DNA from 3 places in the Streptomyces sp. ActVer genome. Region 1 is predicted to be linked to each of the others. Evidence: riboswitches for the same ligand, from Rfam matches in the RefSeq annotation. Region 1 holds a riboswitch; each other region holds the start of a gene.

Region 1 (5,473 bases):
GCTGCGGTGCACCTTGTAGCGGCGGTGCGTCGCGTTCGACTCCAGGTAGTCCGCGACGATGGCCTCGCGCTCGACGCCGAGGGCGAGCAGGGTGATGGCGATGGAGATGCCGGCGCGGTCCTTGCCCGCCGCACAGTGCATCAGGGCGGGGACGCCGTCCTCGGCCATCGAGTGCAGCACCTGGCGGTGCTCGGTCGTGCGCTCCTGGATTATCGCGCGGTAGGAACGGATCATCCGGTCCGCCGCCTTGCCGTCCCCGAGGATCGAGCGCAACTGGTCGATGTCGCCGTCGCGGACCATCGTCCAGAACTCGGCGCCGTGCGCCGGGTCGGTCAGCGGAAGATTCACGTTCCGCACACCCGGCAGCTCGACGTCGGGCCCTTCGAGCTTCTGGTCGGCGGCGTTGCGGAAGTCGAAGATCGTGTGCAGGCCCAGGGACGAGAGGAACTCGGCGTCCGACTCCGTCGCGTGCGCGAGATGGCCGCTGCGGAACAGCCGTCCGTACGCCACGCGCCGGCCGTCCACCGTCGGCAGGCCGCCCACATCACGGAAGTTGCGCACTCCAGCCAGCTCGGGCTCGGTCGACGGGACCTGCTGCGTCACGGGGGCTCCTCCCATTCGGCTGCCGACGCGGCTCGTCGGCGAAGTGCGTTTCTCGACGATACGACATCGATTCGTAGGCCAATGAGTTGTCCACAGGCGTTGCCGGGGAGGCACCCGGCCCATAATGATGTTGATGATTGAGCGTGCCTGTTCGGATCTGTGAGGGTTTGATGTTGGAGATCGGCGAAGACGGTCGTACGTGGCTTCTTTCGGGCCCGGCGAGCAGTTATGCCCTGCGGCTCGGCGAGGACGACGCGCTGCTGCATCTGCACTGGGGTCCGCGTATCGCGCTCGCCGACGCCGAGGCACTCGCCGCCGGCCCGGGGCCGGAGTACTGGGCCTTCGAGGCCACCCTCGACGGGCACGAGGAGTACCCGGTGGAGGGCGGCCCCCGGTTCGTGCGGCCCGCCCTGTCCGTGCGGACGGACGAGCGGCGCGGCACCGAGTGGAGCTTCGAGACGTACGAGGCGGACGGCGACGAGCTGCGGCTGCGGTTCTCCGACTCCGGGCTCGGGATCACGCTGCACTACCGGATGCGGGCCGGGACCGACGTCGTCGAGCGGTGGGTGACCCTCGCCAACGAAGGGCCCGCCCTGGAGGTGCTGCGCGCCGACTCCGCGGCCTGGACGCTGCCGCACCGCGACGGCTGGCGGCTGTCCCAGCTGCACGGGCGGTGGGCGGCCGAGTCCCGGCTCGTACGCTCCGAACTCACCTACGGTGAGAAGGTCATCGGCAGCCGGCGCGGGCACACCTCGCACCAGCACCTGCCCTGGGTCGCCCTGGACCCCGACGGAGCGGCCACCGAGGAGCGGGGCGAGGTCTACGGGTGCGCCCTCGCCTGGTCGGGCACCTGGCGGATCGCCGTGGCCCAACTCCCGGACGCGCGCGTGCAGATCACCGGCGGGGTCGGGTACGACGACTCGGGGCTGCTGCGGCTGGAGCCGGGGGAGAGCTTCGTCACACCCGTCTTCGCGGGGCTGTGGAGCGACGGCGGATTCGGCGGCGCGAGCCGTGCCTGGCACGCCTACCAGCGCGCCTATGTGATCCCGGACGCGGACGAGCACCGGCCGGTGCTCTACAACTCCTGGGAGGCCACGGAGTTCGACATCTCCGAGGAACAGCAGGGGGCGCTCGCGCGGCGGGCCGCCGCCATGGGGGTCGAGCTGTTCGTGGTCGACGACGGCTGGTTCGGGGCGCGCACCAGTGACCGGGCCGGGCTCGGCGACTGGACGCCCAACCCCGACCGCTTCCCGGCGGGCCTCAAGCCCCTCGCCGACGAGGTGCACGCGCTGGGGATGCAGTTCGGGATCTGGGTCGAGCCCGAGATGGTCAACCCGGACAGCGAGCTGTATCGCGCGCACCCCGACTGGGTGCAGTTCCAACCGGGACGAAAGAGGTCGGAGCTGCGCAATCAGCTCGTATTGAACCTCGCCCGCGAGGACGTCCAGGAGTACCTCTGGGAGCAGCTCGACATGCTGCTCTCCAGTGCGCCGATCGACTATGTGAAGTGGGACTTCAACCGCTGCTTCACCGACGCGGGGTGGCCCGGCGAGGCCTACCCGCAGCGGCTCTGGGTGGACCATGTGCACGCCCTGTACCGCCTCCTGGACCGGCTGAGGGAGGCCCACCCGGGCGTCGCCTTCGAGTCCTGCTCGGGCGGCGGCGGCCGTATCGACCTCGGGATCATGGCGCGTACGGACCAGGTGTGGACCTCGGACAACACCGACCCGCTCGACCGGCTCGCCATCCAGCACGGCTTCACTCAGGTGCATCCCGCGCGGACCATGGCGGCCTGGGTCACCGACAGCCCGAACGTCCAGCTCAACGGCCGCGTCAGTTCGTTGCGCTTCCGCTTCGTGAGCGCGATGGCCGGAGTGCTCGGTGTCGGCGGCGACCTGACCCGGTGGAGCGACGAGGAACTGGCCGAGGCGCGGACGTGGGTGGAGCTCTACAAGGAGATCCGGCCCGTCGTGCAGGGCGGGGACCTCCACCGGCTGCGGGCGCCGGAGGGCGGACTGAGCGCCGTGCAGTACTCGCGTGACGGCGAGGTCGTGGTCCTCGCCTGGCTCCAGGCCCAGCACTACGGTGAGCCGGTCGCTCCGGTGCGGCTGCGGGGGCTCGACCCGACAGCGGTGTACGAATGCCTCGAAACGGGCGAAGTCCACCGAGGTGCGGTGCTGTTGCATCACGGGTTGCGGACGGGGCTGCACGGTGACCTTGATGCGGCAGTTTTCCGCCTGCGTCGCATGTGACTGTTGTGTCCGTAATGGAGCCTTAGTTCCAACTCGCTCTGGAATAAAGGCTCCTGGAACGGCACTCCGTGAGCAGCGTCATATTCGTGACGGTCCGCTGTCGCCATGTTCACGTAATTCGGCTGCGTTTTCAGGGATTTAACAAAGGGGGAAGATCCCTGATTTACGCAGCGTGACCGTCATTTCGGTCAGGGATCAAGAGAACGGGGCACACAGGAAACCCCAAAGGTTGTTCCTGCGTCTTCATGTCGCTTACGTTCGCCATCAATCCGGACGGACGCCCAATCCTGCCGCCGCCCGGAATCCGCTCACCCACCCGTACACGGCAGGAGCGGGGGACCCACAGGTAGAACGCCTGTTCCGGTCTCCGGAACGGCTAGGGGTTAAGTCGTGCGCAAACACGGCCGGGCATCTCCAGCTCGCACCCGACAGCTCACCTCGCAGGCGCCGGAGAGGAATTCGTCATGCCCGCGAAGGGTAAGCACCGCCGTCCCAAGTCCCAGCGTTTCACCCGCTCCATAGCCGTCGCCGGAACCGGTGGCGCCGCGCTGGCCCTTCCGCTGCTCGGTGCGACCGGAGCGCACGCCGCGACTCCGCAGTCCGCCGCCGATTCCGTGGCGAGCGTCTCGAATGTCGCGAGTAAGGCCGCCGAATCGGCGCCTGCCGCCGCCGACAAGAAGGCCGAGGCGAAGAAGGCCGAGGCGAAGAAGGCCGCGGCCAAGACCTATTCCGTGCGTGCGGGCGACTCCCTGTCGAAGATCGCCGACACACAGGACGTCAGCGGTGGCTGGAAGAAGCTGTACGAGGACAACCGCAAGGCGATCGGCGGTGACCCGGCGCTGATCCACCCGGGCCTGAAGCTGTCGATCGGCAAGGCCGCCGCCTCCTCGGACTCCGGCTCCGACTCCGGTGCCTCCAAGGCCACCGAGTCGTCCGCGAAGAAGGCTGCGGCTCCCAAGGCTGCGGCTCCCAAGGCCGCGTCCGAAGCCAGTGCCGCCGGCTTCACGCTGCCGGTCGCGGGCGCGGGCGTCGGCACCCCGTACAAGATGTCGGGCAGCATGTGGTCCAGCGGTTACCACACCGGCGTCGACTTCGTGGTCCCGACCGGCACGTCCCTCAAGTCCGTCGGCGCGGGCACGGTCGTCTCGGCCGGCTGGGCCGGCGCGTACGGCAACCAGGTCGTCATCAAGCTCGACGACGGCCGCTACGCCCAGTACGCCCACCAGTCCTCCCTCTCCGTCTCGGCCGGACAGACCGTGTCCGAGGGTCAGCAGGTCGGCCTCTCCGGCGCGACGGGCAACGTCACCGGCCCGCACCTGCACTTCGAGATCCGCACCACCCCCGACTACGGCTCGGACGTGGACCCGCTGGCGTACCTGCGTGGCAAGGGCGTCTCCGTCTGACCCGACGCCAGGCACGCCCGCACGGCGTACCACTCCGCTCGTCTCCGAAGGCCGGACCCTGTGATCCCCGGGGTCCGGCCTTCGGTGTTTCGGTTCTGTGGCATGGCCGGGCGATGTGTCGACAGGGGTGCGGAAGCCGGGACACAGTGATCTCCGCAAGCGCTTTCTATGCGCCTTTCATGCCTTGGAGGTCTTCATGACGACCACACGCAGAGCATTCGGAGCCCTGGCCACCGGTGCCGCACCCGCTGCGCTCGTCCCCACGCAGACGGCGAGCGCGGCAGCCCGGCACCGTCCGGGGCGGCTCATCGCCCGCGACGACTTCCGGCACGGCCTCGGCCAGTGGGTGACGGAACTGCAGGACGGCGGCAGTGTCACCGCCTCCCGGGGAGTCCTGGAGATAGATGTGCCGAGCGGCGCGACGGTCTGGTTCAAGCGAAAGCTGCGAGGGCCGTACGTCCTGGAGTACACCGCCACACCGGTCTCGGCGGGCGGCGCCAACGACCGGGTCTCGGACCTCAACAACTTCTGGAACGCCACGGACGTCCGCTCCCCGGAGGACCTCTTCGCCACGCAGCGGGGCGGCGCGCTCGACGAGTACGACCACCTCACGACGTACTACGCCGGATACGGCGCCAACACCAACACCACGACCAGGCTGCGCCGTTACGTCGGTGAGGCGGGCGTCCGACCCCTCGTCTTCGACTACACCGAGCCGCTGCTCACGGCGAACGAACCCAACCGTGTCCGGATCGTCTCGAACGGCTCGACGGTCCAGTGGTGGGACAACGGACGGCTCGTCTTCGACTTCGTGGACCAAGAGCCGTACACGAGCGGCAACTTCGCGTTCCGGACCGTGTGGAGTCACTTCAGGATCACGGACTTCCGGGTGCGGGAGCTGCGACAACGTGCCTGATCGAGCCCCTTATTCCGGGATTGACCAACACTTGACGAGTGGCTTATCTCACCGCCCGTCAACCCCTTCCTACGGTCGCGTAGCTCACACCCGAAGGTGAATCATGGCCCGATGTGGCAGACGATTCGAAGAATGACAACAGATCAGTGATCGGGTCGTACGTGGCGGTGGGGGACAGCTTCACCGAGGGCGTCGGCGACCTTGGCCCGGACGGGGCGTTCGTCGGCTGGGCCGACCGGTTCGCGGTGCTTCTCGCGGACCGCCGGCCCGAGGGCGACTTCGACTACACCAACCTCGCC
Region 2 (5,473 bases), on a different contig from region 1:
ACGAGGGGGCCGCCAAGGCCGGTGACGCGTTGCGCGGGCTCGGCGTCGATGTCGTCTCCGTCGGCCCGGACGTCGACTGGCGGGCCGTACTCACCCACCTTCACGACGTCCGCGGCGTACGGCGGCTCATGGTCGAGGGCGGCGGCCGCGTCCACACCCAGCTTCTGAGCCAGGGCCTCGCCGACGAACTGCAGCTCGCCCTCGCGCCCCTCGTCGTGGGGGAGCCGGACGCGCCCCGGCTGTTCGGACCCGGCGACTACCCGGGCGGCCCCCGCAACCGGCTGCGGCTGGTCGAGACGCGGCCCGTGGGGGACGTCGTCCTCATGCGGTACGTCCCCACCGCGCCCGGCACCGGGAACGTACCCTCCGCCGCCGACCACCGATGGCTCGCGCTCGCCTGCGAACTGGCCGCCGAGTGTCCGCCCTCGCGGACCGCGTTCAGCGTCGGCGCGGTCGTCGTCGCGGCCGACGGTACGGAGCTGGCCCGGGGGTACTCCCGAGAGGCTGACCCTGTGTCGCACGCGGAGGAGGCCGCGCTCGCCAAGGTCGAGCCGGGTGATCCGCGGCTCGCGGCCGCCACCGTCTACAGCAGCCTGGAGCCGTGCGCCCGCCGCGCGTCCCGGCCCGCGCCCTGCGCCCGGCTGATCCTCGACGCGGGCGTACGCAGGGTCGTGACCGCCTGGCGGGAGCCGGACACCTTCGTGGCGGGCGCGGACGGGAGCGGGCTGCTGGCCGCGTCCGGCGCCGACGTCCTGGTGCTCCCGGAGTACGAGGCCGACGCGAAGGCCCCCAACCGTCATCTGGCCTGACCGGCGCGTTTCCCGTCGGTACGGCCGACGGGCAGGGCCGACCCGTATCGCCGATCGTCATTTTTCGTACCAAACCACCCGGTGAAGCGCGGGCGAAGTTAACGCGTGTGCTTCGGGTCCCGCAGATGGCGTACAGTGGTCTTAACGACGCGGGGTGGAGCAGCTCGGTAGCTCGCTGGGCTCATAACCCAGAGGTCGCAGGTTCAAATCCTGTCCCCGCTACTGAAGGCCCGAGGCCGGAATCCGATCAAGGATTCCGGCCTCAGGTGTTTTCCCGGGTGTTTTCTTCAGGCGCTTTCCCGGGTGTTCCCAGGTGGCTTCACCCGCCCGGTCCTCGTCCGCTCGCCCGCCACCCCCGCTCCCGGAAGCCTGGACAGGTGGAGGAGCAGGAGTCGGTGCGGGTCGAGCCCGTGGACGTCGAGCCCGTGGAGAGGACCGCCTCGTACCAGCGCACCCTCGTCCGCGTGCTGCCGGCGCTGCTGATCGTCGCCGGTGTCTGTTACGACCTCCTCACCCCGCAGGACTTCACCGCGGCTCCCTTCTTCACGGCCGCGGTGCTCATCGCCGCACCCCTCTTCTCGCTCGGCGCCACGGTGTGGACGGGAATCGCGGCGACCGTGGGCATGGCTCTCGTGCATCTCAAGTTCGCCTTCGACGCGGGTGCGGTCACAGAGGTCCTCACCGTGGCCACGGCCGCCGTGCTCGCCGTCGGCATCAACCGGCTCGTGGGACGCGGCAACGCGCGCCTCGCCACCGCCCGCGAGATCGCGGAGGCCGCCCAGCGGGCCGTACTGCCCGAACCGGCCGCGCGGATCGGCGGTCTTGAGATCGCGGCACGGTACGAGGCCGCGCAGGAGGGCGCGTTCATCGGGGGCGACCTGTACGCCGTGCAGGACACCCCGCACGGCGTACGGCTCCTCGTGGGCGACGTACGGGGCAAGGGCATGGGGGCGGTCGGCGTCGTCGCCGTACTCATCGGGGCCTTCCGGGAGGCCGCCGAGCAGGAGGCCAGCCTGGAGGCGGTCGCGCAGCGGCTGGAGCGGGCGCTCGCGCGCGAAGGTGTCCGGCGCGACATCATCGCGGTCTTCGAGGACTTCACCACCGCCGTGCTCGCCGAGATCCCGCACGGCACCCCGGTCGTACGCCTCGTGAACCGCGGCCACCCCGGGCCCCTCCTGCTGTACGGCGACGGAGAGGTACGTACGCTCGCCGCGCCGGAGCCCGCGCTGCCGCTCGGGACCGGGGAGTTGGGGGCCTGGCCCGACCGAGGACAGGAGGAGGAGTTCCCCGGCGGGGCCATGCTGCTCTTCCACACGGACGGGCTCTCCGAGGCGCGGGACCGGCGAGACGTCTTCTACGATCCGGCGCGACGGCTGTCCGGGCGGGTCTTTCCCGGGCCCGACGCGTTGCTCACCGCGGTACTGGACGACGTCCTGCGGCACACCGGGGGCGGGGCGACCGACGACATGGCTCTGCTTGCGGTGCGGCGGCCGTGAGGGCGCAGTCGTGAGGGCACGGTCGTGGTGATTGCGTGACGGTCGTGAGTGCGGCGGCCGTGAGATGCGTCGCTCTTTCGGAGACCCATGTCACTGCTGGTAGTCGAACGGCGTCCCTCCGCTCAACAGCTGACGCACCATCAACAGGACTCCTGTTCCTGAATGTCGATCAACTCGCCCGATTTACCCCGCTCGTGACCTGTAAGTCCGGGCCAAGGGTCGTAACGATCATCAGGAACAGCTTGGAATCCGGTGCCCGGGTCTATTAACGTTCGATAACGCAGCGCGGTCGTCCCAGCCGTCACAAGAGTCGGCTCCGTGCGCACGCGCCGAATCCCGCAAGGGAACCGGGGAACCATCACTTGGGGTGAATCGCTCGTCTTCGCGGTGTAGCGCACCGCGGTTGACGCGCGTAGGAGACCTTCCTGCTCCGAACCCGTCAGCTAACCCGGTAGGCGAGAAGGAAGGAAAGGAGTGCGCCCACGTGGCGTCCAACCGGTCTGCCCTCACACCCTCGTTCGTTCCGGATGAGTTGACGGGTGAGTCCTCGGGTGAGAAGAAGCCCGACACATTCGCCTACGGCGCTCGTAAGGACGAGGAGACGTGGGAGGTCTGGAATCCCAGCGCGGAGACCGTCCTTCCGGTCCGCGGCCGGCACCGCGTCGCCAAGCAGCGCGGCGGCGGACTCGCCCGTAGCTCGACCGTTCTGGGCGTCGGTGTCATAGCCGCCGTCGGTGCGGGTGGCATGGCCACCGCGCAGACCGGCAAGCCCCCGGTGTCGATCTCGATCCCCGACCTGCCGAACGTCGGCTCGCCGTTCTCGGACGACGACGCCCCCGAGGGCTCCAGCACCCCGATCACCGCCGTCGGCCTCACCGCTGCCGACGCCGAGCAGGGCAACTCGGATGCCGGCGAGGCCCTGCGCGCCCGCATCATGCTCCAGGCCGAGCAGCAGCAGGACCAGGTGGACCGCGAGGCCCAGGAGGCCGCCGAGGCCGCCGCCGCGAAGAAGGCAGCCACGCTGGCCGCCAAGGAGAGGGACGCCGCCGAGGCCAAGGTCGCCGCCGCCAAGAAGAAGGCCGACCAGGAGGCCAAGGAGAAGGCCGAGGCCGCGCGCCTCGCCGAGCTCGCCAAGCAGTTCACGCTGCCCACCTCCTCGTACACGATCACCTCGACCTACGGTCAGACCGGCTCGCTGTGGTCCTCCGGCCAGCACACGGGTCTGGACTTCGCCTCTCCCACGGGTACGCCGATCAAGGCCGTTTCCAGCGGCACGATCAAGGAAGCGGGCTGGAGCGGGTCGTACGGCTACCGCACGATCCTGGAGCTCGAAGACGGTACGGAGCTGTGGTTCGCCCACCAGTCGTCGATCAGCGTGAGCGCCGGGCAGAAGGTCAGCACGGGTGACGTCATCGGCCGCGTGGGCGCGACCGGCAACGTCACCGGGGCGCACCTCCACCTTGAGGTCTACACCAGCGGTGGCGACGGCATCGACCCGATGGCGTGGCTGCGGGGCAAGGGGCTCACCCCGTAAGAAGGGTCTGAGAGGTTCCTGGGTGCGGAATACGGCCGTCCGGTACGGCCGTTGACCCACCCATGACCTCTCTCCGCAAGCTGGGTTCGTCCGACCTGGAAGTTTTTCCGCTCTCCCTCGGCGGCAACGTCTTCGGCTCCTCACCGGCAAGTACCGGGCGGGTGCCGTCGTCGACAGCGCGCGGGCCGGGTCCGCGGGTGCGCATCTGGAGTCGGAGCGGGGGCCGCGGGTGCTGGCCGCGCTCGACGAGGTCGCGCGGGAGCGTGGGGTCGAGGCCGCCACCGTGGCTCTGGCCTGGCTGGCGTCCCGGCCGACCGTCGTCGCGCCCATCGCCAGCGCTCGTACGGTGGAGCAGCTTCCGGCGTTGCTGGGGGTGGCCGGGCTTGTCCTCACGGAGGGGGAGTTGGGGAGGCTGACCTCGGCTTCTGGCTGAGGGGCGGGGCGGGACTGGGGGTGGGGTTTCGTCTGGGGTGGGGGTGCGGTTGCGCTCTTGGGTTCGTGTTGTGGTTTGGGGCTGCGCCTATTAAGAGCGGTACGGGTTGTACGTGTACTGCGTTGGCGCTGGGTAGCCCTGCCACTGCGGTGCCACCGGTGCCGGAGCCGTCGCCCGGGCCGCGTACAGGAGAGCCGGGCGGGCCGGTTCTCGGCGCGTCCACAGTTCGTGGAGCAGCTCCCGTTCCCGTACGACGAAGTCGGCGCCCGCGCGGCCCTTGCGGCCCCGGTGGCGCAGGAACGCCAGCGACGTCGCGTACGCCTCGTACTCCGCGACCGCCCTGCCCGCCGCGCGACCGCCGTGGTGCGTGGCGTACTCGCGGGCCAGCCGCCGTGCCTTCATCGAGCCGAGGACGTACGGCTCCGGTGCCGTGAGCCAGCCCGCCATCGCGTACGCGGGGAGTTCGTCGCGGATCGTGCCCAGTTCGCGCTGGCGGGTCCAGATGACCAGCCAGGTCAGCAGGCCGAACGCCGGGACCATGAAGGCCGCGTAGACCGTGAAGAAGCCGTACTCGCCGAACGTCGACGAGCCGTTCCACATCGCGTGCATGCCCATCGCCAGCAGCAGCCCGATGATCGGGAGCAGTACTCGGCGTACCTGGTGGCGGTCCGCGGACAGCGCCGCGATGCCGAAGCCGATGCCCGTGAGCACGGTGAACAGCGGATGCGCGAACGGCGACATGATCACGCGTACGAAGAAGGTCGCCGCCGTGACGGAGGCGATGCCGCTGCCGCCGCTGAGCTGGTCCGTGCCGAACGCCGTGCCGAGGTACAGGATGTTCTCGGTGAACGCGAAGCCGGTCGCCGTGACGCCGGCTATCACCACGCCGTCCAGGATTCCCGTGAACTCCCGTCTGCGGAACAGGAAGACGAGTAAGACGGCTGCTGCCTTCGCCGACTCCTCGACTATGGGTGCTATGACCGTCGCGCCCAGTGTGTCGGCGCTGGACGGGTCCGCCGTCGCCGTCGCTATCCATCTCGTCGCGAAGCTGTTCGCGACGATGGCTATCAGTGCGGCGGCGCAGGCGCCCCAGGCGAAGGAGAAGAGAAGGTTCCGCCAGGGGCCCGGTTCCACTCTGTCCAGCCAGCGGAACGCGGCGACGAGGAGCGGGACCGGGAGGACGGCCAGGCCCAGGCCCACC
Region 3 (5,473 bases), on a different contig from region 1:
CCGCTCCGGATCGGCGGGCGGCCATCCGGCCCTCGCCGTCCAGACCCTCGACGGACGCGTCGAGGAACTCTCCGCGGACCACGTCGTCGCCGCGACCGGATACCGCGTCGACCTCGCCTCGATGGACTTCCTCGGGCACGAACTGCGTACGGAACTGGCGGTGAGCCGGGGGACACCGAAGCTGGGTGCCGGGTTCAGGTCCTCGGTACCCGGGCTGTACTTCACGGGGCTGCCGGCGGCGGCTTCGTACGGTCCCGTGATGCGGTTCGTGTGCGGGACGGAGTTCGCCTCACCGAGGCTGGTCCGGCATCTGGTGGGGGCGCGCGGCTGAACGGAACCTCCGCTTCGTGCGCGTACGCATCAACGCGTCGCCGAAGCCGCCGAGCGGCGCGAAGGCCGCGCGCGAGCCGCGTCCACGGGGCGAGGCCGGGCACCGGGAGATGGGGCCCGGGGGCGGGCGACGGGCCGGTTGACCGGGGGCGGGGGAGCAGGCAGGGCATGGCCAACTGCTCCTCTTCGCCCGCGATTTGCCCCCGGGCGGCCGACGGATGGTGCCTGTGACGACCCCTGTGCCTGACGAGATACCGGACGACGTCCGGTTCCCGTCGAGTCGTTGGGGCGTTCGATCCGTATTCTCTGATCATGGCCGCACCGATTGCATATTCACTCATCGCCACTGACCTGGACGGGACGTTGTTGCGAGGCGACGACACTCTTTCGGACAGGTCACGCGCCGCGCTGGCGATGGCAATCGGGAGAGGTGCCAGGCACCTTGTGGTGACGGGGCGCCCGGCACCGCGCGTACGCCCCCTGCTGGACGAACTGGGCAGCCAGGGACTGGCGGTGTGCGGTCAGGGAGCGCAGTTGTACGACGCCGGCGCCGAGCGCATGGTCTGGTCGGTCACCCTCGACCGCGAGCTGGCCGAGACGGCGCTCGGCAAGATCGAGGCGGAGGTCGGGGACGTGTACGCCGCGGTCGACCAGGACGGTGTCGACGGACTCACGCTCATCGAGCCGGGGTACGAGATGCCGCACCCGACGCTCCCCGCGGTACGTGTCCTGCGCCGCGACGACCTCTGGACGGAACCCATCAGCAAGGTGCTGCTGCGCCATCCCCTGCTGTCCGACGACGAGTTGGCGTCCGCGGCCCGCGGAGCGGTCGGTTCCCTCGCCACGGTCACGATGTCCGGCCCCGGCACAGTCGAACTCCAGCCATGTGGCGTGACCAAGGCGACGGGTCTCGCCCTGGCGGCCGAACACCTCGGCCTCACTCCCGCCACGACGATCGCTTTCGGTGACATGCCCAACGACATCCCGATGTTCGACTGGGCGGCCCACGGCGTCGCGATGGCCAACGCCCACCCCGAACTCCGGGCGGTGGCCGACGAGGTGACCCTGTCGAACGAGGAGGACGGCATCGCGGTGGTACTGGAACGGCTCTTCGGCCCGCGGTCCTAGTTCTGCGTCAGGGTTCTGCGTCAGGAGAAAGCCGGGCGGCCCGCGGAGAGGTCGGTCTCCCTCGCCGCGGGCACACCCGGCACCAGCACGTCCGGCACCAGTACGTCCGGCATCGGTCGGCCCGATACCGGCCCGCTCAGTAGGCCCCGAAGACGTTGTCGATCGAGCCGTACCTCGCGGCGGCGTAGTTGCATGCCGCCGTGATGTTGGCGACCGGGTCGAAGGGGTCCATCGAGGTGCCGGCCACGTGGTAGGCGTTGAAGGTCGGGTCGATGGTCTGGAGGAGCCCCTTCGACGGCGTACCGGCCGCGGCGTTGGAGTCCCAGTTGTTCATGGCCTGCGGGTTGCCCGACGACTCGCGCATGATGTTGCGGTAGATGCCGTCGTACGACCCGGGGATGCCCTGCTGGGCCATGATGTCCAGCGACTCCCTGATCCAGCCGTCGAGGTCGTTCGTGTACGTCTTCGCGGCGGCGGGGGTGACGGCGGACGCGGTGGACGCCTTGGTCGCAGTGGCCGTCTTTGCGGAGGTTCGGGCGTTTTTCGTGCCGACTGTCAGCTTGAGGCCGGGGCGGATGACCGCCGGGTCGTCGCCGATGACCGCGCGGTTGGCCTTGTACAGGTTCTGCCAGCCGCCGCTCGTGGAGTGCTTCTTGGCGATCTTGGTCAGGGTGTCGCCCGAGACCACCTTGTACGTGACGAGCGAGACCTGCGGGACCGCGGCCGGTGCGGCCTGGGCGGCCTGCGTCGGCTGTGCGGCCTGGGCGCCGGTCGCGCCCACGATGGGGAGCGCGAGCGCGGCTCCGCCGGTTCCCGCGGCGACGATGCCACGCGTGAGGGTGTTCATTCTGGGGCGGCGGTGCTTGCCTCGTGCGGCCATGGCGCGTTTCCTCTCCGACGCCTGCGAGGTGAGCTGTCGGGTTCGGGCGGGAGCTGCCCGGCCGCATGCTGCACGCGGCTTCACCCCGAGCCGTTCCGGAATCCGGACCGGCGGCCTACCTGGGTCCCCCGCTCCTGCCGTACGCGAGTGAATGGGTGGTTGGGATCTCCGGGCGGCGGCAGGATTAGGCGGTCCATCCGGAGTGACGTGAACGTATGCGAGAGCACATGCCGTGAACAAGCCCAGAATTCACATGGAGATGTCATTTGCCTGTTCGGGGCAGATGGGAATTCTTGATCCATTCGGAAGGTGAAGTTCAACTTGCCTTGAGCAAAGGTGAATCGACCGGCTCGGCAAAGTGGCCGTCCCGGGCGGACGTGACCCAATTCACGTGCGCAGGTGGGGAATTAGGTGCGCTAGGTGCCTAATACGGGCAAGTCGGGCGGAGCCTGGATGTCCGCCCAGTCGGCATAAGAGGCTACTTGTCCAGAAACGTTCTCACTGCTCTTCAGGGTCCCGGAGGGTCAGCCTTCTGGGTTCCAGAGAGTCAGTACGTCACGCAGTTTCTGTCGGTGGCTGTCGATCCAGTTCCGGGGAAGATCGACGGGAACGCACACCGTGGCCATGGAAATCGTGTCGTCCTCCACGATCACCTCGGGGCAATCCCGTTCTCCCGTGAGCCGAATGGAAATCGACGGTCCTCGCTCCACCGTCATCCACGCGATGTCCTCGCCGCGGTCGAATGCGGCGTCCAGGGCGTGCCCCCAGGCCTCAAGTCGGCGGCGCCACAGAGCGAGTTCGAGGCGGCCACGGACGAAAGGCGTCTCCACGACGATCTCGGCCGCGAGGCCCGCCACCATTCGCGGGTGCCGGCCGAGGACCGTGATCCTGACCGAGTTGCCCTCCTCGTCGGCGAGGAGCGCGAGGTCCGTCGGGCCGGTGCGGTGGTCGGCCGGGAGATCGGCGTCGCAGAGGGCACATACGAAATGGGCGTCCTGTACGGAGTTCCACCCGGCGCAGGACGGGCAGCGGCGGTAGGTGATCGGGTGGGTGTAGCCGACGGTGTGGGCGCCGGTGCGGTCGATGCCCGCGCGGGTGAGGGCCGCCGCGAGCGACCGCCACGACTCGGGGTCGGGGCAGTAGCCGGTGGACTGGTTGCTGGCGTACGTGACCGCCCAGCCGGACGAGGTCCGCGCAAAGCCCAACTCCCCGGCGGCGCACACCGGTTTCCCGTCCGCGCAGGCCACGTGCTCGGAGCGGCGCGGGGCCAGGAGCAGGGTCAGGGAGGCGTCGACGACGAAGGTGAACGGCTCGTCGAGTTCGTCGGCGGGGCGGGCGGACAGGAAGGCGTCGAGGTCGGCCGGGGTCCGGATCCGGGCACCGCCCCCGCCGGGCCGGACGGCCTCCCTTATGTCTTCGGGCCCCACATAGGCGTATGCGGTCATGGGGTCCCTACATACGCGTTTGCGGTCGTGGGGTCCACGTACGCCTTCGCCGTCATTCGGGGAGCGTACGAGTTCACCCCGCGGTCCGCGGAATCCTTTTCTCCCAGGTGCGGTGGAACACCACCTCGTCACCGTCCTTGCAGATCACCTCGTTCGAGGTGATGAAGTCCGCCTCGTCGCAGGTGGTTTCGGAGTGCGCCTCGACGCTCGCGTCCCACGGCAGGTCCGGCCGGTGCAGCCGGACGAACCAGTCCGAGCGGGCGCGGGCCGACAGCGGGTCCGACTCGACGATCGTGTACGTGTCCAGGGCCTCCTCGGTGAATTCGAGGCCGTCGGGATACACACGGGTGCCTCCGTAGCCCGGGTCCACCTCCAGACGCCACTCGCCCTTGGCGACATCGCGCACGACGAGACGCTCGGGGCGCGGCTCGTCCAGCGTCGCGGGGAAGTTGACCCCCATGGGCTCCGCCTGCTCCGGCTCCTCGAAGGAGATGGACGGGTCCGACTCCTGTGCGCGGAGCGGGAGTTCCAGTGCGCTGCCCGAAGGGGTGAGGGTGAAGCCCGCCTCCGAACCCGGCTGGGGCCAGATCCACGGCCAGTACGCGGAGGAGACGGCGAGACGGACGCGATGGCCCGGAGGGAAGGCGCGGCCGATCGCGTTCAGGTCGAAAACCACATCCTCCGTAGAGCCCGGTTTCCACGGAACCACCTGGTCGCGGCCGTGACGGGCTGACAGGTTCAGGACGCCCCGGGTGACGAGGGTCGAGGAGCCGTCGGGGGTCACGTCGCAGATTCGGGCCACTACTTGTCCACGTGTCGCCTCCATGGTGAGCCTCAGGCGCACGCGCGGGCGGCCCAGTACCCAGATCTCCTCCGGGACCTCGAAGTCGAAGCACGCCGATCTCGCGTCCTCGTCCCGCTGGTCGGGAGGCAGGTCCGCGTCGTTGCCGAAGGGGAAGAAGCGGCCCGCGTCCACCCCCGTGTGCTGAGGGGACCGCACCACCACGGGCTCGCCCTGAAGGGCGTACGTCACCGGGGCCACCAGGGGAGAGGGCCAGGCCGGATCGCCCACCCAGCGGCCCGGCAGCGTCGGGTACACCGTGGCGGGCGGGTGGGAGTCGCTGACGTACGAGCGCAGGAGCGGCTCGGACATGATCCCGGTCTCCGTGTCCTTGAGCCAGTGGTCCCACCAGCGCAGCGTCTCCTGGAGGAAACCGATCGCCGGGCCGGGCGGCAGCCCCCGGTCGGGGTACTGGTGCGACCACGGCCCGACGATCCCCCGTACGCGGTCCGCGGGGAGGTGTTCCACCAGGCGCAGGACCGTGTCCCGGTACGGGTCGTGCCGGCCGCCGACCGCGAGGACCGCCGCCCGGATCGCCGAGTAGTCCTCGCACACGCTGCCGCGGCGCCAGTGGTCGTCCCTCGTCTGGTGCGCCAGCCAGGTGTGCAGGAACGGATCGACGGTCTCCAGTCGTTTGACCCACAGGTCGTGCCAGACCTCGCCCGCGTACAGCGGATCCGGCGGGCGGGAGACGAACGCGAGCATGGTCGCCGCCCACGCGTGCATGTCGACGGCGAGCACGGAACCACCCATGTAGTGCACGTCGTTGTCATAGCGGTCGTCCGTCGAGCAGACGGTGACGACCGCCTTGAGCGGCTCGGGCGCGAGGGCCGCGATCTGGAGGGAGTT

The links. A riboswitch is a leader RNA that binds a small molecule or an ion and turns the genes downstream of it on or off. The one in region 1 is predicted to bind cyclic di-AMP.
Region 2: another riboswitch for cyclic di-AMP. It lies ahead of O3Q52_RS41745 (M23 family metallopeptidase); the one in region 1 lies ahead of O3Q52_RS18335 (LysM peptidoglycan-binding domain-containing M23 family metallopeptidase).
Region 3: another riboswitch for cyclic di-AMP. It lies ahead of O3Q52_RS14825 (LysM peptidoglycan-binding domain-containing protein); the one in region 1 lies ahead of O3Q52_RS18335 (LysM peptidoglycan-binding domain-containing M23 family metallopeptidase).

Annotation. Positions count from the first base shown of each region.
Region 1 is NZ_JAPWHT010000099.1:21,475-26,947, forward strand. It holds gene O3Q52_RS18325 (tyrosine-protein phosphatase) at 1-603, opposite strand, end outside; gene O3Q52_RS18330 (alpha-galactosidase) at 774-2,855, shown strand; cyclic di-AMP (ydaO/yuaA leader) riboswitch at 3,151-3,315, shown strand; gene O3Q52_RS18335 (LysM peptidoglycan-binding domain-containing M23 family metallopeptidase) at 3,320-4,258, shown strand; gene O3Q52_RS18340 (DUF6250 domain-containing protein) at 4,455-5,174, shown strand; partial or broken gene O3Q52_RS18345 (SGNH/GDSL hydrolase family protein) at 5,321-5,473, shown strand, end outside.
Region 2 is NZ_JAPWHT010000407.1:3,731-9,203, forward strand. It holds gene O3Q52_RS41730 (dihydrofolate reductase family protein) at 1-809, shown strand, start outside; tRNA gene O3Q52_RS41735 (tRNA-Met) at 958-1,031, shown strand; gene O3Q52_RS41740 (PP2C family protein-serine/threonine phosphatase) at 1,187-2,305, shown strand; cyclic di-AMP (ydaO/yuaA leader) riboswitch at 2,623-2,778, shown strand; gene O3Q52_RS41745 (M23 family metallopeptidase) at 2,790-3,839, shown strand; partial or broken gene O3Q52_RS41750 (aldo/keto reductase) at 3,979-4,272, shown strand; gene O3Q52_RS41755 (PrsW family intramembrane metalloprotease) at 4,363-5,473, opposite strand, start outside.
Region 3 is NZ_JAPWHT010000073.1:7,721-13,193, reverse strand. It holds gene O3Q52_RS14835 (NAD(P)-binding domain-containing protein) at 1-331, shown strand, start outside; gene O3Q52_RS14830 (HAD family hydrolase) at 643-1,458, shown strand; gene O3Q52_RS14825 (LysM peptidoglycan-binding domain-containing protein) at 1,595-2,338, opposite strand; cyclic di-AMP (ydaO/yuaA leader) riboswitch at 2,342-2,506, opposite strand; gene O3Q52_RS14820 (DUF5959 family protein) at 2,863-3,783, opposite strand; gene O3Q52_RS14815 (CocE/NonD family hydrolase) at 3,857-5,473, opposite strand, start outside.